2 regions of the Glaciibacter kafniensis genome follow, and region 2 is predicted to be linked to the other one. Evidence: riboswitches for the same ligand, from Rfam matches in the RefSeq annotation. Region 2 holds a riboswitch; the other holds the start of a gene.
The links. Region 2 has a riboswitch for thiamine pyrophosphate ahead of ABD791_RS05250 (ECF transporter S component). Riboswitches for the same ligand answer to the same signal wherever they lie in the genome.
Positions count from the first base shown of each region.

Region 1: linked by a shared signal. The riboswitch ahead of ABD791_RS02020 (YkoF family thiamine/hydroxymethylpyrimidine-binding protein) and the one ahead of ABD791_RS05250 (ECF transporter S component) in region 2 are both predicted to bind thiamine pyrophosphate.

Region 1 is NZ_BAABCN010000002.1:323,348-330,807, reverse strand. Features, by position in the region: gene ABD791_RS02030 (ABC transporter ATP-binding protein) at 1-1,578, opposite strand, end outside; gene ABD791_RS02025 (ECF transporter S component) at 1,582-2,181, opposite strand; gene ABD791_RS02020 (YkoF family thiamine/hydroxymethylpyrimidine-binding protein) at 2,178-2,870, opposite strand; TPP riboswitch at 2,900-3,010, opposite strand; gene aqpZ (aquaporin Z) at 3,211-3,996, shown strand; gene ABD791_RS02010 (NAD(P)H-dependent oxidoreductase) at 4,062-4,682, opposite strand; gene ABD791_RS02005 (MarR family winged helix-turn-helix transcriptional regulator) at 4,749-5,183, shown strand; gene ABD791_RS02000 (GTP pyrophosphokinase) at 5,166-5,855, opposite strand; gene ABD791_RS01995 (universal stress protein) at 6,042-6,554, shown strand; gene ABD791_RS01990 (fluoride efflux transporter FluC) at 6,542-7,015, shown strand; gene crcB (fluoride efflux transporter CrcB) at 7,012-7,389, shown strand; gene ABD791_RS01980 (urea transporter) at 7,395-7,460, opposite strand, start outside.
Region 2 is NZ_BAABCN010000002.1:1,004,334-1,011,793, forward strand. Features, by position in the region: gene ABD791_RS05225 (D-alanyl-D-alanine carboxypeptidase family protein) at 1-403, shown strand, start outside; gene ABD791_RS05230 (hypothetical protein) at 518-778, opposite strand; gene ABD791_RS05235 (nucleoside/nucleotide kinase family protein) at 837-1,499, opposite strand; gene ABD791_RS05240 (energy-coupling factor transporter transmembrane component T family protein) at 1,486-2,277, opposite strand; gene ABD791_RS05245 (ABC transporter ATP-binding protein) at 2,274-3,788, opposite strand; gene ABD791_RS05250 (ECF transporter S component) at 3,799-4,431, opposite strand; TPP riboswitch at 4,464-4,564, opposite strand; gene ABD791_RS05255 (hypothetical protein) at 4,664-4,846, shown strand; gene ABD791_RS05260 (spore germination protein GerW family protein) at 4,868-5,233, opposite strand; gene ABD791_RS05265 (DNA polymerase IV) at 5,244-6,479, opposite strand; gene ABD791_RS05270 (TIGR03086 family metal-binding protein) at 6,614-7,177, shown strand; gene ABD791_RS05275 (VIT1/CCC1 transporter family protein) at 7,226-7,460, opposite strand, start outside.

The sequences.
Region 1 (7,460 bases), 680 kb from region 2:
ATCCATCACGAGTGAACCGTCAGAGATCACGATAGCTCGGTGGGCGAGAGTCGCCGCGGTGCGGAGGTCGTGGCTGGAGAACAGGATTCCGCGTCCCTCCTCTGAGATTGTCTGAAATGCCGCGATCAGGGCGATCGTATTCGTGCGGTCGAGGCCGAACGTCGGCTCATCTGCGATCAGACACACTCGTCGATGGGCGAGCATCGCCGCCACGCTCAGTCGGCGTTTCTCCCCGCCGGAGAGCCGATGCGGGTTCTGTTCGGCCACATGCTGGAGGCGATGAGCCGCGAGCAGCCGGTCGATGAGCGGCAGCTGAGTGCGCTGAAGATTGTGAGCGAGTTCTCCGCGCACCGAGGAAGCAACGAATTGGTGCTCGGGATTCTGAAAAACCATTCCGGGTCGGTCCCCGACAATGGCGCCGGTAGCCGGTGGCAGCAGGCCGGCGAGGGTCAGGAGCAGACTGGTCTTGCCGCTGCCGTTGGCGCCGAGAACTGCCACGATCTCGCCGGCTCGCAGCTGGATCGACGCCCGAGCGATCAGAAGCGCCGGGGGCGCCGGCACCCGACGCCGAGCGAAGCGAGTCCAGCGGGCTGAACGGTGGCGGGCAACGGAGGGGTCGCGGCTGATCCCGAGGTCGTTCGCGGCGAGGACGAGCGGTCGCGGGTCGTGCGGGCCGCCCTCCTGCTCCGGTTGGTCGGCGTCCTCTGCCGCCCACTCACGGAGTCCGGCGCGCACGGTGGACGACTTCAGTCCGCCAGCCGAGCCGAAGACGGCCTGCAATTCGACCTCAAGCGGGAGCCAGCAGCCGGCCGCATGCAAGGCGGGCCCCGCCTCGACGAGCACGGTCGCCGTGGGGCCATCGTGCAGGATGGTGCCGCCCTCGCCCAGGACGATCGATCGTTCGGGCAGTCCGGCCACTCCTCGGTCGCCCGAAAACTCGTCGAGGCGATGCTCGACCAGCACCACGGCCGGGCCATACCGTTCGACGGCCGTGCCGATCGCGCGCTGCACCGACCGGATCCCCGCCGCATCGAGCATCGACGTCGGCTCGTCGAGGAGAAGTACATCGGGCTCGCCGATCACCGCGGCGGCGAGTGCAATCCGCTGGGTTTCACCGCCGGAGAGCTCATCGCTTGCCCGCTCACGCAGCTCCAGCGCCCCGACGGCGCGCAACGCGGCGTCGATCCGGGCAGCGATCAGTGCCGGTTCGACACCGCGGTTCTCCAGAGGAAGCGCGAGCTCTTGGTCGACGCTCGGCAGACAGATCGACGCGTCAGGGTCTTGCGCGACCAGACCCACGTGCCGGGACAGCTCGGCCACTTCCACGGCCCGCGTGTCGAGGCCGGCGATCCGAGCCGTGCCGCCGAGGGTCGCAGACACCGCGTGAGGGATCATTCCGGTGATCACGCTGAGCAGCGTCGATTTTCCGGCACCGGACGGCCCGAAAACGACAACCTGCTCTCCTCGTTCGATGCGCAGTGTCACGCCGGACAGCACCGCGCCGGCGCGACGCGGAAACGTCACGGCGATGTCGACCAGATCGACGGATGCGGGCGGCTCACCGTGCGAGGCCGGCATCCGTTACGCCTGTGGCTGCGGAGCCGTCGCCAGCTGCGCCCGGCCGATGGCGAAGTTGTCAACGACTCCGGTCCTGGCGAGGGCATCGACGATGACCTTGGCGAAGAGTCCGCCGATGATCACGCCGGAGGCGAGCTGCACGACCAGACGCAGCAGAAAGATGTCTTGGCCGTACCAGCCGAATCGGAAGGCCGAGAAGGCAAAGACGAAACCGGCGCCCAGCAGCCCAGAGAGGGCGTAGCTGCCCCAGCCGAACGACCGGTAGCGACGCAGCGCGAACGGCAACTCGCTGCCAGCGCCCTGCAGGGCGGCCGACACCATCAGAATCGGGCCGACAGCCGAGCCGAGGAACACGACTTCGATGACCGACGCCAATACTTCTGCGATGACGCCGGAGAACGGGCGACGAACGATCGTCACGGCGATCGGCGCGACGAGCAGCCAGCCGCCGATCAGCACGTGCTGGGCCAAGTCGCCGGCCGGCCCCATCAGAATGGACAGGCCGGTCCAGGCCTGCACGAGCGCCCAATAGAGAAACCCGAAGACGACGCCGAGCACGACCAGGAGCACCAGGTCGCGCAGCGTGAATCGGCGGCGCGTCACAGGGTCCCGCCCGTCGGGCTGTTGGGAAACGGGCTGTTAATGGACAACGTGACGTGGCTGGTCACATGTTGAACGGTGCGACCCACCAGAATCCAGCCGAGTGCGACGGTGTGCAGCACGTCTGCGACGTCGCCTTCGAGGCGCGTCACGAAGTGCTCTGAGGAGCGAAAGGTGCCGTTGCTCTTCGAGAAGTCGATGGCGGCGTCGATGTCGCGCATGTGATCGGGTTCGGCTCCCCCTCGTACACCGTCTTCGAGCGGGTAGAGCGCCCACTCGGCCACGGCGGGCACCCCGGTCAGCACTCGCTCCCCGACCGTGCCCGGCACGGGCCCTGCCGTCGCCGGACGTTCGCAGAGCACTTCCCCCGGACAGCCGCGCGAGAAGTGCACGACGGCGTTCAGATGCGCACCGCTTCGTCCGACGGCTCCGATGAGTTGACTGAGATAGCGCAGAATATCGCTCTCGGCCCCACCGACGAAGGTGCTGACGTCGCCGGTGGTGACCTGCAGTCCGGTCGCATCCGCTTCGCCGAGGGCGCCGAGAATGAGACTGACGTAGTCGTCGCTCATCACGGCGAGGGTGACGCGTGCGCCGACACCGAATTGCTGTGGTGTGAGGGTGATGCGCTCGGATTCCGCCGGTGCAGTGTGGGAGGCCGGAGCCTCGGGTGAATCAATGAATGTGTTCATATCGCGCCTTCTGTTGATGAGACAAGGCACGGGTGCGAGTGCGTTCTCCCTGCGCTGGCATGATCCAGATCAGGTTCAACGGTCGAAGCTTGGGGTAGCTTCCTCTCAGCCCGGCTCACCGGACTCCCGTGTACAGCAACGACCATACACGGCGATCGGGCCGACACGAGACGGTGACGACATGACCGGCTCCCTGCCCACGGGAGACATGTCCCGTCACAAAGCGCGTGCCGCAGCGAGCATCTGGAGTGCTGCACCCCTACTCTGGGTTCGACGCCAGGGGGGCGTCAGGTCGGTCTGCGGCTCCGCTGCCCCGATCTCTTCGCGAAGGAGCAATCGCATGACATCGACAAAGACGGCAACGAAGAAGGTCGGGGGGCCCGCGCCGCAGCAGGCGCCCACCACAGCTCAAAGACTTGCGGCTGAAGTGTTCGGCACGTTCCTCCTCGTCTTCGGCGGGGTGGGTACCGCGGTGTTCGCCGCCAATTTTCCCGACTCAGCCAACAACAGTCTGGGCGTCGGATTTCTCGGCGTGGCTTTGGCCTTCGGCCTGACCGTTCTTGTCGGTGTTTACGCCGTCGGGCACATCTCCGGCGGTCACTTCAACCCGGCTGTCACCCTCGGTGCTGCGGTCGCCGGTCGCCTTCCGTGGAAGGACGTGCTCAGCTACTGGGGCGCCCAGCTCGTCGGCGGCATCATCGGGTCCTCCCTCGTCTATGTGATCGCGGTCGGTGGTCCAGACGGCTTCGCGTCCAACGCCGTCGCCGGTGGTTTCGCATCCAACGGCTTCGGTGAGTTTTCGCCGGGTGGCTTCAACCTCGCCTCCGTGATCGTCGCGGAGATCGTGCTCACCGCGATCTTCCTCTTCGTGATCCTCGGTGCCACCTCGAAGCGCGCTCCGGCCGGTTTCGCCGGCCTCACCATCGGGCTGTCGTTGACCTTGATCCACCTGATCTCCATCCCGATCAGCAACACCTCGGTCAACCCGGTCCGCTCGATTGCCGCGGCCATCTACGGCGGTCCTGAACACCTCGGCCAGGTGTGGGTGTTCATCCTCGCCCCGCTGATCGGTGCCCTGATTGCCGGCCTCGCCTACCGACCGCTCTTCGAAGGCCGCAAAGCCTGAAATCTGAGCAGGTGACGCGAGACGCAACCTGAAACTGGCCTCCCCCACGACTGCGGGGGCCAGTTTCAGTGCAGGGCGGCGAAGCGCCGCGTGATACGCGCCAGCGCTCGCTCACGACGCAGAGCTCCGCGCTGAGTGGAACGGTCGATGGCGATCCATCGAATCCGTCGAATCCCGATGAGACGGAATGTGCCGTCCGCCAGGATGCGTTGGGCCGGCCGCCCGAACCAGGCTCTGTACACGGGGCCAGGCGTCGTCATCGCGGTCAGCACCGTGACACCGCGCAGTCGGTGCAGGGTGCGCACCAGAGCTCCACCAGGCCGCGGCTCCTCGAAGGCAAACCCACGCGTGAGCACCCGGTCGAGAAACCCCTTCGTGGCAGCAGGCATCGACATCCACCAGGTCGGGAACACGAAGACGATGTGGTCGGCTGCGGCCACCCGGTCCTGGAGGCGTTGCACATCAGGTCGACCGGGGGTGCCGGTTCGCCAGGCGCGCAGATCGTCGGCCGACAGCACCGGGTCGAAGCCCTCCGCCACAAGATCGACGGTGTCGGAGGAGTGACCGGCAGAATCCAGCCCCGTCTGCGCCGCGGCCAGCATTGCGGCCGACAGACTCCGGCGATTCGGCACGTTGTCGAACGCCTCGGCCCCATACGGGTGGTCGAAGACCAGAAGTACATGCATCAATCATTCCCTTGGTTGCACATGCAACCGTTGCATGTGCAACTCATGATAGTCAATACTTGACGGATGACGGTTTCACACGACTCCAGCGCTCAACTTCTCGAGCTGTGGCTCAGCGCCCGCACCGCGGTCACCAATCTGGAACGCGCTCTCGGCGAGCGCGTTCAGACCGAATGCCGGGCCTCGCTCGCCACCTACACGCTGCTCTGCACGCTGTCGGCCCCCGACGACCCACTCAATCAGCAGGCGATCGCCGCGGTGCTCGGGCTCAATAAGAGCAGCGTCAGCCGGCAGGTCGACGCGGCGGTGAAGGATGGCTACGCCACGGTCGACGCCTCACCGCTGTCACGTCGGGAGAAGACGGTCGTGGTCACTGCGCGTGGCCGCGCTGTGGTCGAAACCGGCAATCGTGTGCTCGCCGAGTTCGCATCCGGCCTCGATACCGACGACGCGGCACACGCTATCCGGGTACTCACCGCCCTGTCAGCCAGGAACCGATGACCCGATTCCTTTCAGTTTCGGGTCTCCTGGTCTGTCCCGCGTCTCCTGGCCAGACGGATCCGAGTTCAGCGCGAGCACCTCGTGGTGCAGCCGCTCCATCCGCAGATCGAGGTTCGCGGCGATGTCGGCCGTCTCAGTCAGATTCCCGAGAAGCGCTGATGGAACCTGGCCGTCGTACTTGTAATAGATCTTGTGCTCGAGACTCGCCCAAAAATCCATCGCGATCGTGCGAATCTGCAGCTCAACGGTCACCGGCACGACACCGTCCGACATGAACACCGGGATCTCGATGATCGCGTGCAGACTGCGGTAGCCGTTGGGCTTGGGGTCCTTGATGTAGTCCTTGACCTCCAGCACCCGGATGTCGCTCTGCTGGGTCAGCAGATCGAAAACGCGGTAGGCGTCGGCGATGAAACTGCAGGTGATTCGCACTCCGGCAATGTCGGTGATGCTTCGACGGATCGAGTCGAACGAGGGGTCGAGGCTCTTTCGTTCGATTTTACCGATGATGCTCTCCGGCGATTTGAGGCGGGAATTCACATGCTCAATCGGGTTGTGCTCGTGCAGGTGCAGAAATTCCTCTTGGAGGATCGTGATCTTCGTCAGCACCTCGTCGATACCGAACTTGTACCGCATCAGGAAGCGGGAAAGCTCTTCGCGAAGCTTGGCCATCTCGGACAGCAGAGGAAGATTCGCGACATCTGCGACGGGCGTGCTTTCAAGCGATCTCGGAGGTTTCACAGTGCCTGACTCTAGAGCGTCGAGTTGTGGTTCAGGTGGGAGCGGCACCCCGGCGCCCCCCGAATCGCCGCGCCGCGCGCGCTTGAAGGGGATGTTCAGCGCCGGTAGGCTCCGAGCATGCCAGCCAACGAGCATTCGGTTCATCCCGTCATCGTCGGAGTATCCCCCGGCCAACCAACCCATGTCGTTCTGCACGCCGCCCAATTCGCACTCCGGTTCGGAGCCCCGCTCGTCTGCGCGCACGTCAATCCCGGACGCTACGCAACCGCAGAGGCGGCAGACGGCGCTGTCAGCTCCACCTCGATCGACCCCGACTTCGCCGATCTCCGGGAGGAGATCTTCGACGAGAAGCTGGCCGCCGGTCTCGCAGAGCTGCTGGTGGACAGCGGCATCGAATGGCGCATGCTCCTGCTCGCCGGCGACATCGCCAGCGCCCTCGGCCATCTCGCCCAGACCATCGACGCGGCCATGATCGTCGTCGGCAGCCACGAGAGTTCCGTGAGCGGCAGCATCCAGGAATTCTTCAACCGCTCGATCGCGGTGCAACTGGCGCATCACCAACACCGCCCGGTGGTCGTCATTCCCGCCCGCCCGCCCGGCCTCGAATCACCGACGCCGTGGAAGCAGTGAACTCCGCCGTGGCACGCCCAAGTCATTTGCGGTGGGGACCCATCGGCCTGGTCGCGCTCGGCGGCGCCGTCGGGGCATCCGCACGAGAAGGTCTCTCGCTGCTGATTCCCAACCTCGGCCCGATGCCGATCGTCATCCCCCTCATCAACATCGTCGGCGCCTTTCTACTCGGCTACCTCTACGAGGCAGTGACGCGACTCGGCCCAGGCGACAGCAGGGCGAAGAACCTCAAGCTGCTGCTCGGAACCGGCTTCTGCGGTGGTTTCACGACGTATAGCTCCCTCGCCACCGATACAGCGGTACTGAATTCGAACGGATACCTCCCACTCGCGTTCGTCTACGCCCTCGGCACCGTCATTCTCGGCGCCTTCGCCACCTGGGCCGGCATCGTGATCGCCGCCCGGGCCAACGCCCGCCGAGCGGCACACACCCCCGACGCAGCGAGCACGGTGACCCGATGACCCCCCTGATCTTTCTGCTCCTGGCCGTTGCCGGTGGTCTCGGCGCGGCGACCCGCTTTCTCTTCGACGGGTTGCTCCGCTCGAAGCTGCGAACCGCCTACCCATGGGCCACCACGATCATCAATGTGTCTGGCTCGCTTGTGCTCGGCTTCATCACCGGACTCACGCTCACACATCTTCTGCCGACCGACCTCAACGTCATCATCGGCACCGGTTTTCTGGGCGGTTACACGACGTTCAGTACCGCTAGCTACGAGACGGTGCAGCTGATCAAGCAGGGCCGCTACGGCTGGTCACTGGCCAGCGGAATCGGGATGCTGGTGCTGGCGGTCGCTGCTGCTGGACTCGGTCTGTGGCTGGCCTCGCTGATCTGATGCCGTCACGCCCGCTTCAGACGCGGAACGAAGTAGACGATGATCAGAAAGACCCAGGTCGTGAGAATGTA
Region 2 (7,460 bases):
TCTCACGGCCCTGATGGCGAGTGCGCGGGCGGGAGTCGCCCTGCAGCCGGTTCTGAGCGCCGGCGACGCCTACGCTCGTTTTGAAACACCGTGGGGTGACACCGCTGACGGAGTCGTGCGCGCGACGAAGACCCGACTGGGCTGGCCGTCGAGCGCCGCAGACACCGCGTCGGCGACGGTCGAAAGTGTGACGACGGGTCGCACGGGCCAACGCGTCGGCACCGTAGAGTTGGCCGCCGGCCCGGCGGGGACTGGCATCTCCGCCCCTCTCGTGCTCGACAGCGGTCTCAGCGATCCCGGTCCCGGCTGGCGCCTGCTCAATCCGATTCCGATGATCTCCGCGTTGATTCACTCACAACAGAGCGATACAACGGGCGACGATGCGGCGGAGCCGACGCCGTAGCCCCGTCCGCTCCGCGTCTTGCTTGAGATGCAGCCTTGCTCGGGACGCAGCCTTGCTCGGGACGCAGCCTTGCTCGGGACGCAGCCTTGCTCGGGACGCAGCCTTGCTCGCGATTCAGTCTTGCTCGTGATTCGATTCGACCGGGTCGCTCTCACCGCTGTCGAAGGTATAGCGCACGTGCAGCCGACCCTGCACATCCCGCTGCTCGGCTTTGTCGTACCAGAAGAGCGACTCCAAGCCGTCGACCGCCGCCACCATGCTGATGCGCGGTTCCGCAGCTCCGCGCACAAGAACCCGCGTATCGGTCTGCCCTTCCAGGGGGCCGTCGAGAAACTCGGCGATGTAGTCCACGCTGTCTGAATCTGGTGCTGTCATGGCACCAACTTAGTCCTCGGCGGGGCTCGGCGGGCCTGTCCCGCCCAATTCTCTTGACTCAGCTCGGAGCGAAAAGCCTCAGAGTCGCCTCCTCCGCGGGGTTTTCGCGCAGCAGATAGCTCTCCCATTCCTGCTGCCACTCATCCCAATGCGCAAGAAAACGGTCACCATCACGCGCAATGGCGCGGCGCTTGCGACTCTGATCCTCGGCGTCGAGCCAGACCCTGATGTCAGACAAAGCGGTGTTAGCCCTGGCCAGCGCTCCGCACCCTTCCACGATGAGCGGCAGACCTGGGTCGACGCTGTGCCATTCCAATGGTGCTTCGACGGTCCAATCGAATCGTTGCCATGCTGCGGGGCGACCCGCGCGGCGCGGGGCGAGAACGTGCCTTTCTAGATGCACGATGCCGGCATCGAGCCCTCCCCAACCGGGATAGATGTCGTCGAGACGTATCAGCGTCGGCCGACGATTCCCCGGCCAAGCGGCAAGCACCTGGTCCGCGAGCGTGGATTTTCCGGCTCCGCTCGGTCCGTCGATGAGAACCACGGCCGTGGCCGGGGCAGCCGCCACGGATGCGAGCACGTCGGCAGCGAAGTTGGTCTCGGCCAACCGCGCATCGCTATCTCGCGCATCCACATCTCCCGCATCGATATCTCCCCCATCCGACGCCGCGAAGGCGCCGATAGTGAGCGGACGCGAAATCAGATCAGGCGAGGACAAAGTTCCAACTTCCCGTTGCAATCGACACTCCTGCGGCCAGCAGGGCGATGCCGAGGCCCAGTGCGATCAGGGCCCATTCACGCAAACCGAACGGCGAGGGCCGGGCCCAGGTGCGCGGTGTCGGGGCGCCGAAACCCCGCGCCTCCATGGCGGTTGCAAGTTTGCTTCCGCGGCGAATCGACAGCACGAGCAAGGCGAACGCCTGACCGGCCAGACGACGCAGAACGTGCCCGTCGGCGATCCCTCTGGCCCGCCGCGCGAGTTCCAGAGCGCGCCAGTCTTCGATGAACAACCCGACAAGGCGCAACCCGGCGAGCCCACCGAGCACGAAGCGGGCCGGAAGTCTGACGACCTGTGCGAGCCCATCGGCCAGATCTGTCGGGTCGACGGTGATGAACAAGACAACCGCCGGAAGACCAATGGCCAGCACCCGCAACGTCGTGGCGATGGCGAGGCCGATAGAGCCGTCGGTGATTTGAATCAGACCGAACGACCAGTACTCGGCGCCTGCGGCTTTTCCGTAGAGCAGGGTGGTCAACCCCGTGGCGGGTGCCGCGATCCAGACGAGTGCGGTGCGGGAGAAGAAGATACGCGGGGAGAGCCCGACAAAGAGAAAGAGCACGAGCTCGCAGCCGAGCGCGACCGCCGCCGACACCCAGTCGATCGTCAACACGAGAACCGCGGCGAGTACGAGCGCGGCGGCCAGCTTGGCCACCGGATTGACCCGGTCGATTGCCCGAAGCGTCGGAGTCGTGATGGTGGACGCGATGGCGGTCATCGGTCGACCTTCCCTGTGCGAGCAGCGCCGAGGCTCGCCGCACCGAGCCGGTAGTGTTCGTCGGCGATCGCTGCCACGAACTCGGGGTCGTGTGACACCGCAACCAGCGCGGTGCCCTCATCCAGCAGCTCGGTGAGCAACACGATGATCTCCTGCCAGGTGCGAAAATCTTGACCGAACGTCGGTTCGTCGAGAATCAGCACGCGGGGTGCACTGGCCAGAACTGTCGCTACCGACAGGCGCCGTTTCTCGCCTCCGGACAGCGTGAACGGATTCGCCTCGGCCAGATGATCGAGTCTCAGCCGAGCGAGGAGTCCGTCGACTCGCGTCGCGATCTCGGTGTCGGCCAGGCCAAGAGCCTTCGGACCGACCGCGAGTTCGGCACGCACCGTCCCTGCAACGAATTGGTGTTCCGGATCTTGAAACACCGTGCCGATGCGGGTCAGCAGCTGCGACGACTTCCAGTCGATCGGTGACGCGGATGCCCCCTGGGCGAGATCGGAGCCGGCGACGACGTGTCCGCCGCTCGGCTTCAGCAGCCCAGCCAAGGTCAGCGCCAGTGTCGACTTGCCGACGCCGTTCGGGCCCGTCAGGGCCAGCGCGGCGCCGGGACGCACCTGCAGGTCGATGGCTCGAGCCACGTCGGCGCCCTTGACCCGCGAGACTGCCAGGTTCTGTGCCGTCAGCAACGGATCGAGCGCGCTGCTGGGCGTCCGTCGGCGAACCGGAAGCGCATGCTTGACTCCGGGTACCCACACGCCGGCCTGGGCCAGCCGTTCGCCCTGCGACGCAAGCACCTCATCGGGGTGACCGTCGGCAGCGACTCCGCCTCCGGCATCCAGCACGACAACACGGTTGACCAGATGGCGCCACACGTCAACCCGGTGTTCGATCACGACGAAGGTGGCCTCCGACGACTCAAGCACACGGGCCACGGAATCGCGCACCTCACGCACGCCGTCAGGGTCGAGGTTCGCCGTCGGCTCGTCGAGCAGAATGAGGCTGGGCCGCATGGCCAACACCCCGGCCAAGGCCAGCCGTTGCTTCTGCCCTCCGGAGAGGCGTGACGTCGGGTGATTCAACGGCAGGTCCAGGCCCACCATCTGGAGCGCGTCGGCCACACGCCGCCAAATCTCGTCACGCGGCACGCCGAGGTTCTCACAGCCGAACGCGACGTCGTCGCCGACCCTGGCCAAGATCACCTGTGAGTCGGGGTCTTGCAAGACCAGGCCAACCTGGCCACGCGCTGCATCGGGTTGGCTGCCGCTGATGAGCAGCTCCCCCGTCTGCTCCCCTTCTTCGTCGCCACCGAGCACACCGGCGAGGGCGTGAAGCAGCGTTGATTTACCGGCTCCCGACGCACCGAGCAGCAGGATGCGTTCGCCCGGCTCAATCCGCAGATCAAGCCCGGAGACGGCAAAGGCGCGTCGTCCGGCGTGACGCCAGCCCCAGCCGCGGGCGTCGACTGACGCGCCCGCGGCCGACGCCGACTGTGAGTACGGAGCAACCATTGACAGAGCCTTAGACCTCGCGTGTGATCTGACGCCCGGCGGCGAAACGGTTGAGCGCCCCGGTTCGGGCCAGTCCGCGCATGGCCAGCCACGAAAGCACACCGGCCACGACCGCGCCAGAGACCAGAGCAGAGATCACGTAGATGATGCTGAATTCGTTGCTTGCCCCCGGGTACCAAAGGAGCAGGTCATTGACAGCCATCGCGAGGCCGGCACCGGCACCGGCGAGAATCGCGACGTAGAGGCGGTAGTTGGCGTAGAGGAAGAGCGCGAAGACAATTTCGGCTCCGAGGCCCTGAACCGCGCCCGACACGAGGGTCAGCGGGCCCCACTCGTTTCCGCCGACCAATGTCGAGACGACGGCGGCGACCAGTTCGGTGAAGAGCGCGGCGCCTGGCTTGCGGATAATGAGACCACCGAGCACTGCGGCGAAGAGCCAGCCGCCGCCGAGCAGCGCCTGCAGGCCAGGCAGTACAGGGCTGAGCACCGCGCTGAGCGGATTCGAGGCCTGGTTCCAGACAATGAAAATAAGGCCGCTGGCGACGCCGATGACGCTGGCGACGACGATGTCGACGACCCGCCAGCGCAAAGAGCGCGGCTTACGTTGAGTCGACGAGGTGTGAAGAGTTGTTGATGCGTGCACTGTACGTGCCCTTTCCGTAGTTGAATACAGGGCACGGGTTTGAGAAGCCTTCCTGCGCTGGCATGATCCAGATCAGGTTCGACGGTCGAAGCTTGAGAAGCTTCCTCTCAGCCCGGCTCACCGGACTCCCGTGTTCACTCCTCACTATACCGCCGCCTAGAATCGCTTAGATGGGTTCAGTCGGCACGCGCGCGGGCACACGCCGCACTCTACGTCGTCAGGGCGGTCGAAAATGATCGTTCTGCTGGTGCTCGCCGTCTTGATGCTGGTGCTCATCCGGTCATTCATTCGCCGCCGGCGTCGACAGCATCTGGGTCTCCCGGTGCACGGCCCCTGGCATATCCCCGAGTGGGTGCGTCAGCGCTGGCAGAACCGCCGGCTGATTCGACTGCGGTGCCCGGGCAAAAGCCGCTAGCGCGAGAGCGTGCGAATCGCCCTAGCGCTTGAGTGCGCGGATCACTCGAGCAAGAGCATGGCCGCTCACCCAGACGAACGGGATGCCGACGGCCAGCAGCGAGATCAGGTTCGGCTCGAATCGCGCACGACCGTTCTCGGTGACGTACGCACCGACCGGAATCGACAGCCCGCCGCCGCCACCACCGCTGGATGACGCGCCGCGCTCCTCGCTGTCGGCGTCATCGCCGTTGTCTTCTGTACCGCCGTCTGTGCCGGCGCCGAACCCAAATTGCACAAAAGCGACCGGAAGAATGGTCACCCCGTCAACGGTGACCGGCTCCCCATAGGCAGCCTTGACGCCGATCGTGCCGATGTTCTCTGCGAGCTTCACAATGAGATTGGTCATGCGGTTCAGGCTACTCCCTCGGTCCAGGTGGGCGCGAAGATTTCAGCTGCGACGCAGGCCTCACGGTGCCGCGGCCGAACCGGGCGGTCAAAGAATCGACCGCCAGCTCGGCTTCTCGCCAGCCCTCATCCGGATCCCAGAGACCGAGTCCCACGCCGTCTGGGTCGCCCAACTGTTCGATACGCACCCCGATCAAGCGCACGCGGATGCCGGAGCGCGCGAGAGTGTCGAAACTCGCGACCGCTTCCTCGTAGATCCGCCGACCGACATTCGTTGATTCGGCCAGCGTGCGCGAGCGCGACACCGTGCTGAAATCGGTGTACCGAAGCTTGAGCACCACCGTTCGGCCGACCAACCCGGAGCGGCGCAGCCGAGCCGCCACCTCGTCGGACAATCGCAGAATCTCGCTGCGCAACTGGGCGACATCCGTCACATCGTGTTCAAAGGTGACCTCATGCCCGATGCTCTTCTCTTCGCGTTCGAGGGAGATTTGGCGCGGGTCACGGCCCCAGGAGAGCTCGAAGAGCTTCTGCCCTGACGCGACCCCCAATGTCGATTGCAAAACCGGCAGTGGCGTGTTGGCGATATCGCCGATGGTGCGCAATCCGAGCCGGGTGAGATTTTCCTCAGTGCTGGCGCCGACACCCCACATCGCGGAGACCGGCAGCGGGTGCAAGAACGCGAGGGTATCCTCGGCGGGAATCACGAGGAGGCCGTCAGGTTTGGCCCTGCCAGAGGCGAGCTTGGCAATGAACTTGGTGGATGCAGCGCCCACCGAACAGGTGAGCCCGGTTTCGGCCTGCACCCGGCGTCGAATCAGCGCGCCGATCTCAGCCGGGCCGCCGTGCAGCCGTCGGGCACCGGCCACGTCGAGAAACGCCTCGTCGATGCCGAGGACCTCAACGAGCGGAGTCACGTCCCCGAAAATCTGCATCACCTGGTGCGACAGCGCCTTGTAGCGGTCGAAGTGAGGTTCGAGTACGACGGCGTCGGGGCAGCGGCGCAGCGCGACCGACATCGGCATGGCCGAGTTCACGCCGTAGCGGCGGGCCACATAGTTGGCGGCGGTGACGACCGAACGCCCCGAACGGTGCCCGACGACAACCGGTTTGTTCACCAATTCGGGGTGGTCGAGCAGTTCGACAGACGCAAAGAAGGCATCCAGGTCGATGTGCAACATTGTGGCTGAGCGATCATCGACGGTGTGCGCCGAGACTTGTCTGCCCCGCCCATCCTGTTTGCTCATACTGCGACCCTAACCCGGTCGGCTGAAGAGTCACGAACTGAGGGAATGCCTGGGGCGTGGCGACCGTTGCAGAAGACAAGATTGATCGAGAGTTACTGAAAAGCGCGGAGGAAACGCCCATGTCGAGTGACTGGTTGACACTACAAACGCAAGCCCATCGCGAGTTCTCTGACCGAGTCGCCGCCATCACCGATTGGGACGCGGCCACTCCCGACACCGAGTGGAGCGTTCGGGACTTGGTGCGGCACGTCATCGTGGAACAGCAGTGGATTCCGCCGCTCCTGCGGGGGCTGAGCCTACGCGATGCCCGACGGGAGCTCGCTCCGCTCGGAGCAGATCTGGCTGCCGAGTGGCAGAAGCACTCGGCCCTCGCGACGGAGGCGTGGCGTTCGACGCCGCCGCATGTCTCTGTACAGCTTTCGTATGACACGGTGACAGCCGAGGACTACCTGCGCGAGCAGGTGTCGGATGTCACGATCCACAGCTGGGACCTCGCCCGTGCCACGGCGGCCGATGAAACTCTCGACGACGCCTTGGTCGCTGCGGTGTGGACGGTGTTCGAGCCGCAGAAAGACACGCTGCAGGCGAGCGGGTTGTTTGCCTCACCCGTGCCGCTGGCCGATGACGCTCCCCTGCAGTCACGCCTGCTGGCGTTGACAGGGCGCGACGATCGCGTCAGATCTGCACAGGTCGGCTAGGCGCCGGATGGTCGGCTAGGTCGACGAGGTCGCTAGCCGACCGACGGGCTAACCGACCGACGTGCCGAACAGCAGACCGAGCAGGTAGGTCACTCCCGCCGCACCGAGACCGATCGCCACCTGCCGAAGTGCACGCTTGAGCGGCGGAGCACCGGAGAGCAATCCGACGATCGCACCGGTGCCGAGCAGTGCGATTCCGACGAGAACCGCGGCAACAACGACGGCAGCGATCCCCTGCATCCCGAAGAGGTACGGGAGAATCGGGAGCAAGGCACCAGAGGCA